DNA from 2 places in the Paenibacillus gansuensis genome. Region 2 is predicted to be linked to the other one. Evidence: predicted binding sites of a transcription regulator. Region 2 holds the regulator's gene; the other holds the start of a gene.
The links. The regulator NrdR, encoded in region 2, represses ribonucleotide reductase genes. The targets are predictions, from matches to a motif close to AACACNATATATNGTGTT.

Region 1: ACFSUF_RS12270 (adenosylcobalamin-dependent ribonucleoside-diphosphate reductase) is a predicted target of NrdR. The motif match lies at 4,197-4,214, and genes of this name have one in related genera.

Annotation. Positions count from the first base shown of each region.
Region 1 is NZ_JBHUME010000008.1:39,514-46,330, forward strand. It holds gene ACFSUF_RS12265 (TniQ family protein) at 1-823, opposite strand, end outside; gene ACFSUF_RS12270 (adenosylcobalamin-dependent ribonucleoside-diphosphate reductase) at 1,447-4,062, opposite strand; gene ACFSUF_RS12275 (DEAD/DEAH box helicase) at 4,528-6,315, shown strand; gene ACFSUF_RS12280 (YqhG family protein) at 6,312-6,817, shown strand, end outside.
Region 2 is NZ_JBHUME010000008.1:180,909-187,725, forward strand. It holds gene ACFSUF_RS12995 (glucuronate isomerase) at 1-813, opposite strand, end outside; gene uxuA (mannonate dehydratase) at 807-1,895, opposite strand; gene ACFSUF_RS13005 (glycoside hydrolase family 73 protein) at 2,101-2,781, opposite strand; gene nrdR (transcriptional regulator NrdR) at 3,071-3,547, opposite strand; gene ACFSUF_RS13015 (small, acid-soluble spore protein, alpha/beta type) at 3,659-3,880, shown strand; gene ACFSUF_RS13020 (lytic transglycosylase domain-containing protein) at 3,949-4,536, opposite strand; gene coaE (dephospho-CoA kinase) at 4,541-5,137, opposite strand; gene ytaF (sporulation membrane protein YtaF) at 5,155-5,838, opposite strand; gene mutM (DNA-formamidopyrimidine glycosylase) at 5,938-6,789, opposite strand.

The sequences.
Region 1 (6,817 bases), 140 kb from region 2:
CCCCTAAATTTTTCGCGATTTGCCTTCTCTTTAACTTCATTTCATCCAGAAAGATGTGGTATCTTGTCGGAAATTTCTCAAAAACGCTATATGCCCTTGATAGACATATATTTAGGTCGGAGACACTCAATCTCCTATAAACAGAAATGTGGTTGTCTAAGTGTTCCGGAAAAGAGTTAGATACAAGTATTAGAACACCAAGTAATCCGTTTAGAGGTAATTGTGATACCGGATTGTTAATCTCTACTGTTGCATTGGTTGAGTGCAGCTTTTCATATATCAGCTTCGATAATTGAACATCAATATTAGGTCGAGATGTACTGGAAGCTAGGTCATGACCACAATTATTACAACTATAAGAAAAGCTGCTTGACAATATTATTCTCTTATTGCAAGTTGGACAAGTATCAATTAACAATTTTTTATGAAGATGACATACCGTATAAGCATATAAATCCCATACTTTTCTAAAGTATCCATATTCCCTGAGACAATCGGGACATATCCTCATCTTTTCGGTTGAAATGTGCATTTTAAGAATGGATTCACAATGTAAATTGATCGCCCTACCTTTTTCTAGATCATAATTGAGTATTTTTAGTTCTTCGAAAGGCTTATCCAGCATAAAAGAGATTTTCTTTAGTATAGTTTCGTCAATGTTAAAAAAGTTAAACTTTCGAAATTTATACAGATTTTCTTTACCTAACATTTTAGAAAACCATTGATGATGATACATGTTTAACTTCATTATTCTTTGAAAATAACCGTACAAACTTTCATCGAAGTTATAATCAGGTCTTATTAAAAATTGTGATGTATTCATAAGAGACAGTCAGTAACTCCTTTCTGTATTGAATGTTTTTGTTAAAGACTTACATGAACTTTATTTGTATTCAACCTATGATTGGTGCATTAGTGGAAACTCAGAATAAAATACAATATGAAATAATGACAAGGTAAATATGAATATCCGATTGTTGATGTTCAAAGTATGATTTATCTTCACATCCACTTCTGTACGAGGATCTTAAAATTGCGTAAAATTCATAGAAATCTTACTAATAAGCTTGAAAGCGTGCGATTACGATTTACATGTATTAATTTATTATCTTTATCTTTTACGTAATGACGAATATGTTTAATATCAAGATATTTATATTCAAGGTGATTAATTGCCGCTAATCTATACAAGAATCCCACAATCGATTAATCAGTGAATTTTGTATTCGGTTAGCTAATGTTTTCAACAATGAACGTCACTTTCTTTTCAATAAAAATGGGGTAGGCAATTGTTATCATTGCCTACCCCATTGAATATTCATTCAAATAAATGCATAAAAAACTGTTTCTAACGAATTCTGTAATGATTCGTCCAACGAATTCTGAAACATTTCTAAAGAATTATGGAATTTCACAATAAAAAGGACCCCGCAGGGTCCTTTTCAATTAACTGCACTTACTATATCCGCAGTTCGTACAAGTTTTGCAGCCTTCCACATTCACCAGCGCCGCGGTACCGCACGCGGTGCACAGATCCAGCGACGGCATCGAAGTAGACTTCGCTGCCTTCGGAGCAGGCGCCGCTTCAGGAGCCGCTGTCAATTCGCTCGTTGCAGACACGAGCTCATCCGGGTCGCTGCCCTGAACGTGAATCTCGAGCGCCTTCGCTACAGCGTCGGCGATCGATTCTACGCGGTTCGGGCCGAAGCCGATCGCCCCGGAACCGCCGATGCCCTTCAGGTGCTTGATGAGCAAAGTCACCTTGTTGCCATGGTCGCCGTAACGCAGGAACAGCGAGCATACACGGCCCAATGCTTCCGCCATCGCGAACACATCAGATCCGGCTTTGCCGACGTTCAGGAAGATTTCCGTAGGAACGCCTTCCAGATCGTTAATGGTAATATAAGCCATGCCAAACGGCGTGTTTACTTTGTAAGTAGCGCCCTTGAGAATTTGCGGACGGCTCTTGTACTGCTTATCGAATAATCCCTTCGCGGCAGGCGTCGCCTTTACCGGCAAAGAGGATTCCAGCTGTTTCAAGGAACCGGCGTCTGCAGAAGCAACAGGAGCAGCTGCCGCCTGTTCAACCTTCTCACTGACAGGAGCATCCTTCTTAACTTCGTCGGATTTCTTCTCCGTGCTCAGAACCTGCACATCGCGGCTTCCGTCACGGTAGATCGTTACGCCTTTGCAGCCCAGTTCGAATGCCAGCTCATACAAGCGCTCCGTCTCTTCGACTGTGAAGTCGGACGGGCAGTTCGCCGTCTTGGAGATCGAGCTGTCAACCCAGCGCTGAATCGCCGCTTGCACGCGGATGTGATTCTCAGCGGACAGATCCATGGAAGTAACGAAGTATTCCGGCAGATCCTGGCCCGGATTCGCATCTTTCCACTCCTGAGCGATCGGAACATACTGCTTGTCGAAGCCCAGACGGCTTTGACGGAAGTATTCGAAGGCAAAGTATGGCTCGATGCCCGTGGACGTGCCAACCATCGTTCCAGTGGAACCTGTAGGCGCTTGTGTGATGACTGTAACGTTACGCATGCCGTTCGCACGAATCGCTTCCCCGACTTCAGGGAACTCGCCGACAATATTGCGCATAAATCCGCTTTGCAGGAACTTGTCTTCGATAAAGTGCTTGAACGAACCTTTCTCGCCCGCAATTTCTGCAGAGGACAAGTAAGCCTCTTTGGCCATAAAGCCATATAATTTATCAAGGAATTCCAGCGATTCCGGGCTGCCGTAACGGATCTGCAGCTTGATCATCAGCTCAGCCAGACCCATCGTGCCAAGGCCTACGCGGCGCTCGCCCTGCTGATTCACTTTGTTCTCTTCAAAATGATACGGAGTCGTATCGATTACGTTATCCAGGAAACGCACGGAATAACGAACGGTTTTGCCCAATTCATCCCAAGCTACATCATGGTTTTCCGCATCATAGAACTTGGACAGGTTGACCGCGGACAAGTTGCATACCCCCCATGCCGGCAGGCCCTGCTCGCCGCAAGGGTTCGTACAGATGATCGGGTTGAAGTACCAGGAGTTCGACATGTCGTTATAGTACTCCATGAACACTACGCCCGGCTCAGCCGATTTCCATGCGGACTCGATAATCGTGTGCCACACTTCGCGGGCGCGGACCGTCTTCACGTGGTTAACCGCTTTGCCCATCTCTTTCCACTTATCCAAGTTGCCGTCCCAAAGCTCGTCGTAATCCGGATCCTTCGTATCAGGGAACACGAGATCCCACTCGAGATCTTCTTTCACAGCCTTCATAAACGAGTTCGACACACACACTGATAGGTTCGCATTCGTTACTTGGCCTGCCGTCTGCTTAACGGTAATAAAATCCATCAGATCCGGGTGCCAGTCGTTGATCATCAGCATCAGCGCGCCGCGGCGGCTTCCGCCTTGCTCAATCAAACCGGTTGTGTAGCTGAACAGGCCGCCCCACGATACCGAACCGCTGGAGGAACCGTTCACGCCCTTCACTACTGCACGGCGAGGGCGCAGCGAAGAAAGGTTAATACCAACGCCGCCGCCGCGGGCCATAATTTCCGTCATCTCGGACAGGGTGGCCATGATACCGCCGCGCGAATCTTTAGGAGACGGGATGACATAGCAGTTGAACAAAGTCAGCTCATCGCTCGCGCCCGCTCCAGCCGCGATCCGTCCGCCCGGAACGAGCTTCCAGTCATCCAGTATATAACGGAAATTCTCCGTCCACTCCTGGCGTTTCTCAGGTGTTGCTTCTACAGCCGCAATTGCGCCTGCCAGACGGTCCCACAGTTCATCAGGAGTTTTCTCTATAGTTAGTGTCAATTTCTCTATGTCAGACTCCACGGTTTCCCCGCTGCGGAGCATTACAGTTACTTTATTGCCATTGCGTTCGATGACCTCGCCCACCTCTTTGGCCGGGAACTTAGGGTCATCCTTGGTAAGAACCAGCACGACATCGCCGACTTTCGTCTGGCTGGTGTCCGCATTCTTCCAGGCGTAACGGTCCAGGAATATTTTCTCACTTAATCCTTCTAAACGCCTCTTCTGCAATGTCTCCAACAACAACTACCTCCCACGAAAATAAATACAAACACAAGGCACCGCCCACAAATGTCGAAAATACGAAAAACGGCTATATAAGGGCAAAAACAGGCGGATCCAGCCGCATGAGAGAGCCTGTAATAGTGTATGTATTCAGTACCATATATTGTGTGCGAATCCCATTATACTATACTACATATTGTGCATCTAATGACCGAAAGACGATTATCCCAACTTATCGGACGACCTTCCCCGATTTGCTTTCGTTTTCTCTATGAATCTCTCTTTTTTATGATTTTTGTTAATATTTAACGACAAAAACCGCCATAAACCCGCGAGACCCCGACACAGCTGCGTTCTTCCGTCCCACTCTTTCTATTACCCTCAAGACTTCCCATTTTACCATGAAAGGTTATGGGTTTGATTCGCCAATTTTTGGACCATACTAACGTTACATCATAGGACCAAGGGGGCGAACAGAACAGCATGCGCAAAACGAACCAGACGGAGCAGACGCGGAATTTGAACGGACAGCTGCAGATTCATTTTCAGAGAACGTGGCTGGAAGATATGGAAACCCGCACGGACAAGAACGGTCCCTGGGATGACTGGACCCTGTTCCAGCTCGGCATGGAAGCGGAGCAGTCCCAGCTGGTATCCGGATTTGACGAATTAATATGCCTCAATCATATCCACACGCTCAAGCCTCTTCCTCATCAAATTGACACCGCCAAGAAAGTGCTGCACGAAATGCGCGGCCGCGCCATTCTCGCCGATGAAGTGGGACTCGGCAAAACGATAGAAGCCGGCCTTATTTTAAAAGAATATATCGTCCGCGGACTGGTCCGCAACATTCTCATTCTCGTGCCCGCTTCGCTTGTCCTCCAATGGGTGCGGGAGCTGAACCAGAAGTTCGGCATCAATGCCGTTGCGCAGAGGAAAGCCTATATGTGGACACAGCATGACGTGGTGGTTGCCTCCATGGACACCGCCAAACGCGATCCCCACCGGGACATCGTGCTGGGCCAGGAATACGACATGCTGGTCGTCGACGAGGCGCATAAGCTGAAGAACAAGAAAACAACCAATTACCAGTTCGTTAACCAGATAAAGAAAAAATACTGCCTTCTCCTGACAGCCACGCCTGTGCAGAACGACTTGAGCGAGCTTTATAACCTGATTACCCTGCTGAAACCAGGCCAGCTGGGCGGCCAGGGCAACTTTTCGGCAAATTTCGTTGTGGACAAACGGGTGGCAAAGAACGAGGACCAGCTCCAGCAGGAGCTTTCCAAAATCATGATCCGTAACCGCCGGGGCGACGGGTTGGGCTTCACCAAGCGGAATGTGAAGAACGTACCGCTCATCCTCTCCGATGAAGAGCAATCATTGTACGACGGAGTCACACAGTTTGTCAAAACCCGTTATGAAGATGCCGGCGGCGACATATCCAGCGCCCTCTCTCTTGTCACGTTGCAGCGGGAAGTGTGCAGCAGCCGGGACGCCGTTTTTCTCACACTGGTGAATATGTTCAAAAAAACTTCCGAAGACTCCCCCGTTCGTCCGAAAATTTGGGAGCTGGTCAACCGGATCAAGCAGATTCAGGCCAATACCAAAGCGGAAAAAGCGATGGAGCTCATCCAGACGATGGATTCCAAAGTGATCGTGTTTACCGAGTACCGCGCGACGCAGGAGTATTTAATGAAGTTTTTTAAAGACCACAAGTTGATTGCCGTTCCTTACCGGGGCGGGATGAACAGGGGGAAAAAAGACTGGATGATGGACCTGTTCCGCGGGCGCGCTCAAGTGATGGTGGCGACGGAAGCCGGCGGCGAGGGCATTAACCTTCAATTTTGCCATAATATCATCAACTTTGACCTGCCGTGGAACCCGATGAGGGTCGAACAGCGGATCGGCCGCATTCACCGTCTAGGGCAGCAGAACGACGTAAACATCTACAACCTGTCTACAGTCGGAACCATCGAAGAGCATATCATCCACCTGCTGCATGAAAAAATCAATATGTTCGAATCCGTCATCGGCCAGCTGGATATGATTCTGGAGCGACTGGAAAAGAAAAATTCCTCCCTTGAAAACTCCCTGTACAAAATCATCCTCGAGTCCAAAAACGATGAGGAAATCAGGCAAAATCTGTCCCAGCTCGGCGAGGCGATCCACGGGGTCAGACAGGAGCTGGAAACCGAGGAAACCGGGGAGGAAACAGGCGCTTTCTTAAATAACGGCGCCCTCGGCCGGATTGTGGAGGGCCGCTCATGAATAACAAACAGATCCAAAAATATGTGATGCGCTTTCTGGAAGCGACGGAGTGCCAGATTATCGAGAAGCATCCTGCCTACGTCACGGCCAAACTGTCCCCTGCTGCTGACAGGGAGCTGACCGGCAGAACCTACTATTGGAGCTTTGTGGAGCGTACCGGGGCGGAACCCCAGACGATGACGTATACATTCGTCTTCGATCCGGAGAAGCACGCGGAAATTACCGCGGCCAAAGGCCAGCCGGCCCGCCCCGGCGTCATCAGCTCCACGGCAGGACCACAGCAGCCGCAAGGGGAATCAATCCTCGGACGGTACTTCGGCTTCGTGCCGACTTCGCCGGTCGCACGGGTCCCGCAGGATCACGTCACGTTCGGCAGCAAGCGGCTGCTGCAGCTGTTTGATGTAGCGCGCAGCAAAGGCCGCTACGTCTGCCTGTTTGAAGAGCCGGACCGCGGACAGAAAGCCGCCGGCTCCCCCATGCAGTACAGCACGTGGCTGTGCGT
Region 2 (6,817 bases):
GCCCAGCTCCAAACAAACCGGAATAACAGCTTCCTCCAGCATCGCCGTCAAATGATCCCTGCCACCGAACCGGACGTCACCCGGCAGAGACGCCGCGATATATAAAGCTCCGACCTTCGCGCTCCATTCCTTCAGAAATCTGCGTACTTCCCCGCTGACACCGTCATTCCATTCCCCTTCAACCTGGTAGCCCATCGCAGCTAATTCCGCAGATGCAACCGTCCAGTTCAAAAGCAGCGCGTCAATCCGCAAAGCCCCTAGAAACCGGGTATCGGTGTTCCCCTGATGAAGCCAAACTTCCCGTTCGCTCCGGTCGAGCGGATCGTTCGTCATGACAACTTCTTTTACCCGAGCCGCAGCCAGCACCTTATCGATCTGCTCCGAAGCCGTTCTGTTCTTCCAAGCTTCACGGTAGATGTTGATGTCGCGGGAACTTGTATCGAGCCCAAGCCGGCGGAAAGCGGTCAGAACTCCGGAAGCCGCTTCACTTACAGGCGACCGTTTCACAAACAGCTCCTGCCAGATGAGTTCCGCCTGCTGCTGTTTAGAGTACTTCCAGAAATCGTCATAGGAAAGTTCCGAGTAGCGGAAATACTCCGCCGTCAAATAGTGATAAATTAATAGTTCATCTACACCCCAGAGCAGCTGCTCCTTGAAATCGGCTGAAAACAGATGCGTGTGCATATCGGTAACCGGCAGTTCTTTGGCGGCCAGTGACACGGTCCGCTCTACGTCCTCCCATTTCCTCAACGGCGTTCCCGACGGCTCGTTGATCACGAGTTGAGCCGATCTTACATTGGTATCAGTCAGCATTCGGCACCCTCCTTAACTTGTGAACCCTGTTCTGCGGCAGCGCGATCCGCTTGAATTCCTTGCCACAAACCGTTCAAGTAGACAGCCCCCAGCGCACGGTCAAAAAGACCATATCCGGGACGTCCCTGCTCCCCCCAAATCATCCGCCCATGATCGGGACGAAGCGGCCCGTCGAAGCCGATATCAGCCAATGCCCGCATCACTTCCGCCATATCGAGTGAACCGTCCGAGGATAAGTGGGAACTCTCTTGAAAAGAGCGGAAACCGGTATGTTTGATGTTGCGGGTGTGAGCAAAATGGATCCGGCCCTCTCCGCCGACCTTCCGGATAATACGCGCCAAGTCGTTATCAGGATCGGCTCCCAACGAACCCGAACAAAAGGTGATTCCGTTCGCAGGGCTGTCCACTAATCTCAAAAACCTTTCATAAGCTTGTTCCCCGGTAATAATCCGCGGCAGCCCGAATATAGGCCAAGGCGGGTCATCCGGATGGATCGCCAATTTCACGCCGGCAGCCTCCGCAGCGGGTACAATCCGTTCCAAAAAGTACTGCAGATGCTCCCAAAGCCGCTGCTCTGTCACATCCCGATAGGCTTCGATCAGCTGTTTCATCTCATCACGGGTGTAACTCTGATCCCACCCCGGCAGGCTCAAATCCCCGGTCAGCGGGTTCATCTGCTGCATCACCGCTTCTTCATAGATCAGGGTATTGGACCCGTCAGGCAGTTCAAATGCCAGATCGGTCCGGGTCCAGTCAAACACCGGCATAAAGTTATAGCACAACACCGGAATGCCCGCTTCTCCCAAGTGGGTAATGGTTTTGCAGTAATTTTCTATGTAGCGGTCTCTTTCTGGCTTACCCAATTTGATATCTTCATGCACAGGGACGCTTTCAATTACAGCCAGCTCAAGCCCATACGAACGAATCCGCTCCTGCAGGTCCTGAATTTTCTCCAATGGCCATACTTCCCCGGGCACCACATCATATATAGCGCTTACAATTCCCTTAACACCGGGAATCTGTCTTATGCGGTCCAAAGTAACCGGATCGCTTTCTCCATACCAGCGAAACGTAAGTTTCATAAGTTCCCCTTTCCTTATTCCGTAATGTATATTGTCACTTACCGAATTGGCTTTATTGTAACATAGCAAATCAGGCAGTTCGCCGGCCCTGAAAGCAGAACGTAACTACAATCAAGGAATAGGTGCGAATGGCTGTTTATAGTCAAAATAACTTTTGCAAAAAAAGAAACGATCTTTCTCTCGGAGAGAAGATCGTTTCGTTGAATTACAACAGTCCTTTGCGGTCAAGTACGGTTAACAGACGGTAAAACGTCAGGCTTCCTTCTTCCGAGCTGATAAGTTTCGTTTTCAGCGCCTTGGCGACAGACGGCTTCGCCCATACCGGAACCTCAGGTACCGTTTCAGAGGCCTCCAGCTTCTCTATCCTAGCCGACAGTGCTTCGATTGTTGCTTTAAGTTCCTCCAACACGCGATCCACCTCCTCGTCATATTGGGTCAACCCGTATATCGCTATCAAATTTTGCAGTTTCGCCGGATAATTAGGATCGGTAGCATACCCCGCCGCATATAACGCCTGTGTTTGAGCTACCGGCGTTTCTGCCGCACGGACACCCTCATACCGCGGAATTTGAAACAATAAATCCTGATCCCTGAATCCGTCTTCTATTGTGTTGTAAACCCGAAAGTTAGCAGTCACGTTATCATGTCTAATGCCGTTATATACTTCCCAGGTCTTTGTGGATATGGTGCTCCCATCCCAATAAGGAGTGGGTTTCCCCCGGCCGGCCTTATAACCGACGAGGTTGTTCCAGCTGTGAAGAGTCGCGCCCGTTTCGAGGAGCGCTTGAGCTATTCTCACGGAAGGGAATATGGGAGAGCCCTCCAAGCGAAGCTTTACCGCTATGGGTGCCACAGTATCTATAAACTCCTGCTGTCTGGCTGCCATTCATTACACCTCCATGACCGGATGACATTTTGCGGAGACAAAGCCTCACGTTATCATCATATTCATTACCGGTTAGCGCCGCTTGAGAAGGATGTCCTTATTTTACCGCCTGCACGGCCTAAAAATGAAATAAACCTCTATCGAGTGTTTTCGAAGCTGAGCGACCGCGTTGAAATGTAGGTTTATTCACCAATCAGAAAGCCTGTTTTCGGTCCCAAAACTTATAACTTTCTTATGTGAAAAAAAACCAGCGGACATCTTTGCGGAAGCAAAAACGCGCGGGGTAAAGTTAAGGTTTCCCGGGATCAGTGAGGTTCTTCCCGAGAAGATTGTTCAGTTCTTTCATAAACATGTCAATATCTTTAAACTGCCGATAGACGGAGGCAAAACGGACATAAGCTACTTCATCTACAGGATACAACTGGGCCATCACCAGCTCTCCGATTTCGCGGCTGTCCACTTCGGCATGGGCCGTATTCCTCAATTCTTTCTCCACTTCCGATGCGATGACTTCCAGCCGCTCCACTGATACAGGCCTTTTCTCACAGGCACGTATCAGGCCGCGCAGCATTTTATCCCTGGAGAACTCTTCGCGGCTTCCGTCTTTCTTAATGACAATCAGCGGCGTCTCTTCTATCGTCTCAAACGTTGTGAACCGGCGTTGGCATTTCTCGCATTCTCTGCGGCGCCGGATGGACTTATTCTCATTTGCCGGTCTTGAATCGAGCACTTTGGTACCGGAATTATCGCAATACGGACATTTCATTATGGGTGTAGGCTCCCCTCAATTGTAGCTTCGCATTCCCAACCGTTCCCTGATTTGAAGTATGGCTATCCGAACATAATAGTACTACTAAAGGAGAAGGAGGTGAATACAATGGGATCAGGATCAAGAAGCAATAATACACTGGTAGTTCCTCAAGCGAACCAGGCATTGGATCAATTGAAACTGGAGATTGCTCAAGAGCTGGGCATTCAAGTGCCGCAAGACGGTTACTACGGTAACATGGCTACTCGCGATACAGGCGCCATCGGGGGTCATATTACCCGTCGTCTGGTAGAAATCGCTCAACAACAACTAGCCGGACAATTTAAATAATATATCCCTTCAACTTCATAAGGAGCCGGAACGCCGCGAAAGCGGGTTCCGGCTTCTCCATTTCGTGTTTAAGAAGGAGTGCCCGAATAAATTTTCTTATACTTATTATAATAATAAACGACGCGCTGTACATAGTGTCTCGTTTCGCCGAACGGGATCAGGTCCAAGGTTTCGTAGGTTCCGTCCCACCGGTTTTGGGACAGCCATTTCTTGACGTTTCCGGGTCCGGCATTATAGGCTGCGATGACAGCAATCTTATTGTTATCGAATTGATCGTACAATGAGCGGATATACCATGCTCCAACTTCGATGTTCACATCAGCCCTGTTTCCCAGCTGAGTCATCGTATATTTGGAGTAGTCAGCACGCTCGATAATCCATTTGGCGGTATCGGGCATAATCTGCATAATGCCTACTGCGCCTTTAGCGGACTGTGTATCGGTCTTGTAGTTGCTCTCAACCCGGATGATCGCGGCTATGAGATAGGGATCCACCTTATAATTCCGGGAACTGACTAGAATATCCTCCTTATAGTGGATCGGATAGACCCACCGGTCCAGCCAGCTTGTCCCAACGAACAGTATCCACAATGCGGCCAGCAGAACTACAGCCGCAGCTCCAATCCCCGCCGTCCATACGGCTGTTCCAGAACGCATAAAATTATACCAAACCCTTCTCAGACCAGAATCGGCTCACTTGTTCCGCCGTCTGCTCCAGATTTCCGCTGTTGTCTATCCATATATCGGCTTTTAGCCGCTTTTCTTCAATATCCATTTGGGAGTTTAACCGGTTCTCAGCCTGCTCGGAACTTAACTTGTCCCGTTTCATAAGCCTGTCCTTCTGGATGTGCCGGGGAACGTAAACAACAAGTACTTCCTCGAACATTCCCTGTAAACCGGATTCATATAACAAAGGTACATCTACGACAACCAGCTGCTCCGGATGAGTACGCTCCCTCTCTTCCATTCTGGAACGCATTAAAGCCCGGATCGGGGGGTGCAGCAGCCCGTCCAAATCTTTGCGTGCCTGACTGTCGGCAAAGATGATCTCCCCTAATTTCTTGCGGTGCAGCGAGCCGTCAGGCTGCAGAATGCCAGGCCCGAACCGCTCCGCTACCTTCTCCAGTACCGGGCTGCCGGGCAGCACTACTTCTCTTGCAATTACATCTGCATCAATTACAAAGGCGCCGCGCTCCGCAAGGAGCGCAGTCACCGTGCTTTTTCCTGTGGCAATGCCGCCGGTAAGACCTATATTCATAAGTTGACAGCAGCTCCTTACATCATTTTAACTAAGCCCATGATCATTAATATGCATCCAGGCAGGAAAGAAATGCGCCTGATCCAGGGACGACCCGCAAAAATAAATCCGACCCGCAATCCCAAATAAATAAATGCCCCGCTTGCCAAGGCGATTAGAGACGCTGTCAACATAGGATTATACCCTATTAACGCAGCGCCGATACCCGCACCGAACGCATCCAGCGATAAGGCAATACCAAGGAGCATCGCTTCCGATGCCGAGATATTGCCGGAACGGTCCAAGTCGGCTGCAGAAGGCTTTCTCAATATCTGAATAATGATTCCCATTCGTTTCAACTCAATGTACAGCACGGTCTGTTTCGAGAGATCTTCCTTTTGCGCGGGCGGTGTCTCTTCGGAAGACGCCGCTGCGGAAGGCTCATCGCTCTTCTGAAAGTACATTTGAAGCAGCGACCAGATGCCCATACCGATCAGGATGAGAGCTCCGATGTCCCGGGCAATGACCGGAGAAATGAAACGGAGCAGTACCGCTCCGATCTGCATAGAACCGAAAATAATCAGGCCGGAACACATTGCTATAATAGCGATTGAAAGCAGCGGGATACGGATTTTGCGCAATCCGTACATAACGCCTACGCCGAATCCGTCCAAACTTACGGCAAAGGCAAGCAGCAGCAGCGATACAATAGGCGGTAACATGGGAGTCCTCCTTCTTTCGACGGTAACCCTTTGCCTACCTAGTGTATGGGTGTGTGTTTGCCTAAGTGCAAGTCCGGGAAGAAACCCGCCTGCTGCCGTTTAGTCCTTTCGCGCGCGCTTGTGTTTCAATGGCTGGCATTGTGCGCAGTAGTGAGTTCCCCGTCCGCCGACAACCGTTTTCTCGATGACGCTGCCGCACTGGTAACAGGCTTCCGATTTCCGGCCGTACACTTTCAGCTGATGCTGAAACATGCCCATCTCGCCTTGGCCGTTCACATACGATTTAATGGAGGAACCTCCGGCTTCCACAGCCTCGCTCAGCGTGGTGATAATAGCCTGGTATAACCGTTCTGTTTCCGCCTTCTTCAAAGAGCCTGCTTCCCTCTCAGGATGAATTCCGGCCAGATGCAGCGCCTCATCCACATAGATGTTGCCAATGCCCACGATATGCTCCTGATTCAGCAGGAATGGCTTAATCTTGGTCGTTCGCCCGCGTAGCTTTGCCGCGAAAGCTTCGTAAGTAAATTCTTCCCCCAACGGCTCGAGTCCCAGCTTGTGCAGAGGCGGCAGCAGAAACTCCTCGCCGGGCGTAAACAGATGCATAGTACCGAACTGGCGCACATCTTTGTACCGCAGCTCAGTGCCGTCCGTAAAATGAAACACGACATGGGTATGCTTTTCCAGCGGTTCCCCTGCCGGATACACTCCATAGCGCCCTTCCATTCTCAAATGCGATACGAGCACAGTCGAATCCAGGACAATCCGCAGAAACTTGCCCCTGCGCTCTACATTCCGGATGGTTTGGCCCTGCAGGATCGCATCGAATAATTCCGCTTCGGCAGGACGCTGCAGAATGCGCGGCAGATGGACGGTTACGCTTTCGATTGTTTTGCCTTTCACCAATTGATTCAACGTTCGGCGCACGGTTTCGACCTCCGGCAATTCCGGCATAGCGGCATCCCTCCTCTATTTCACAATG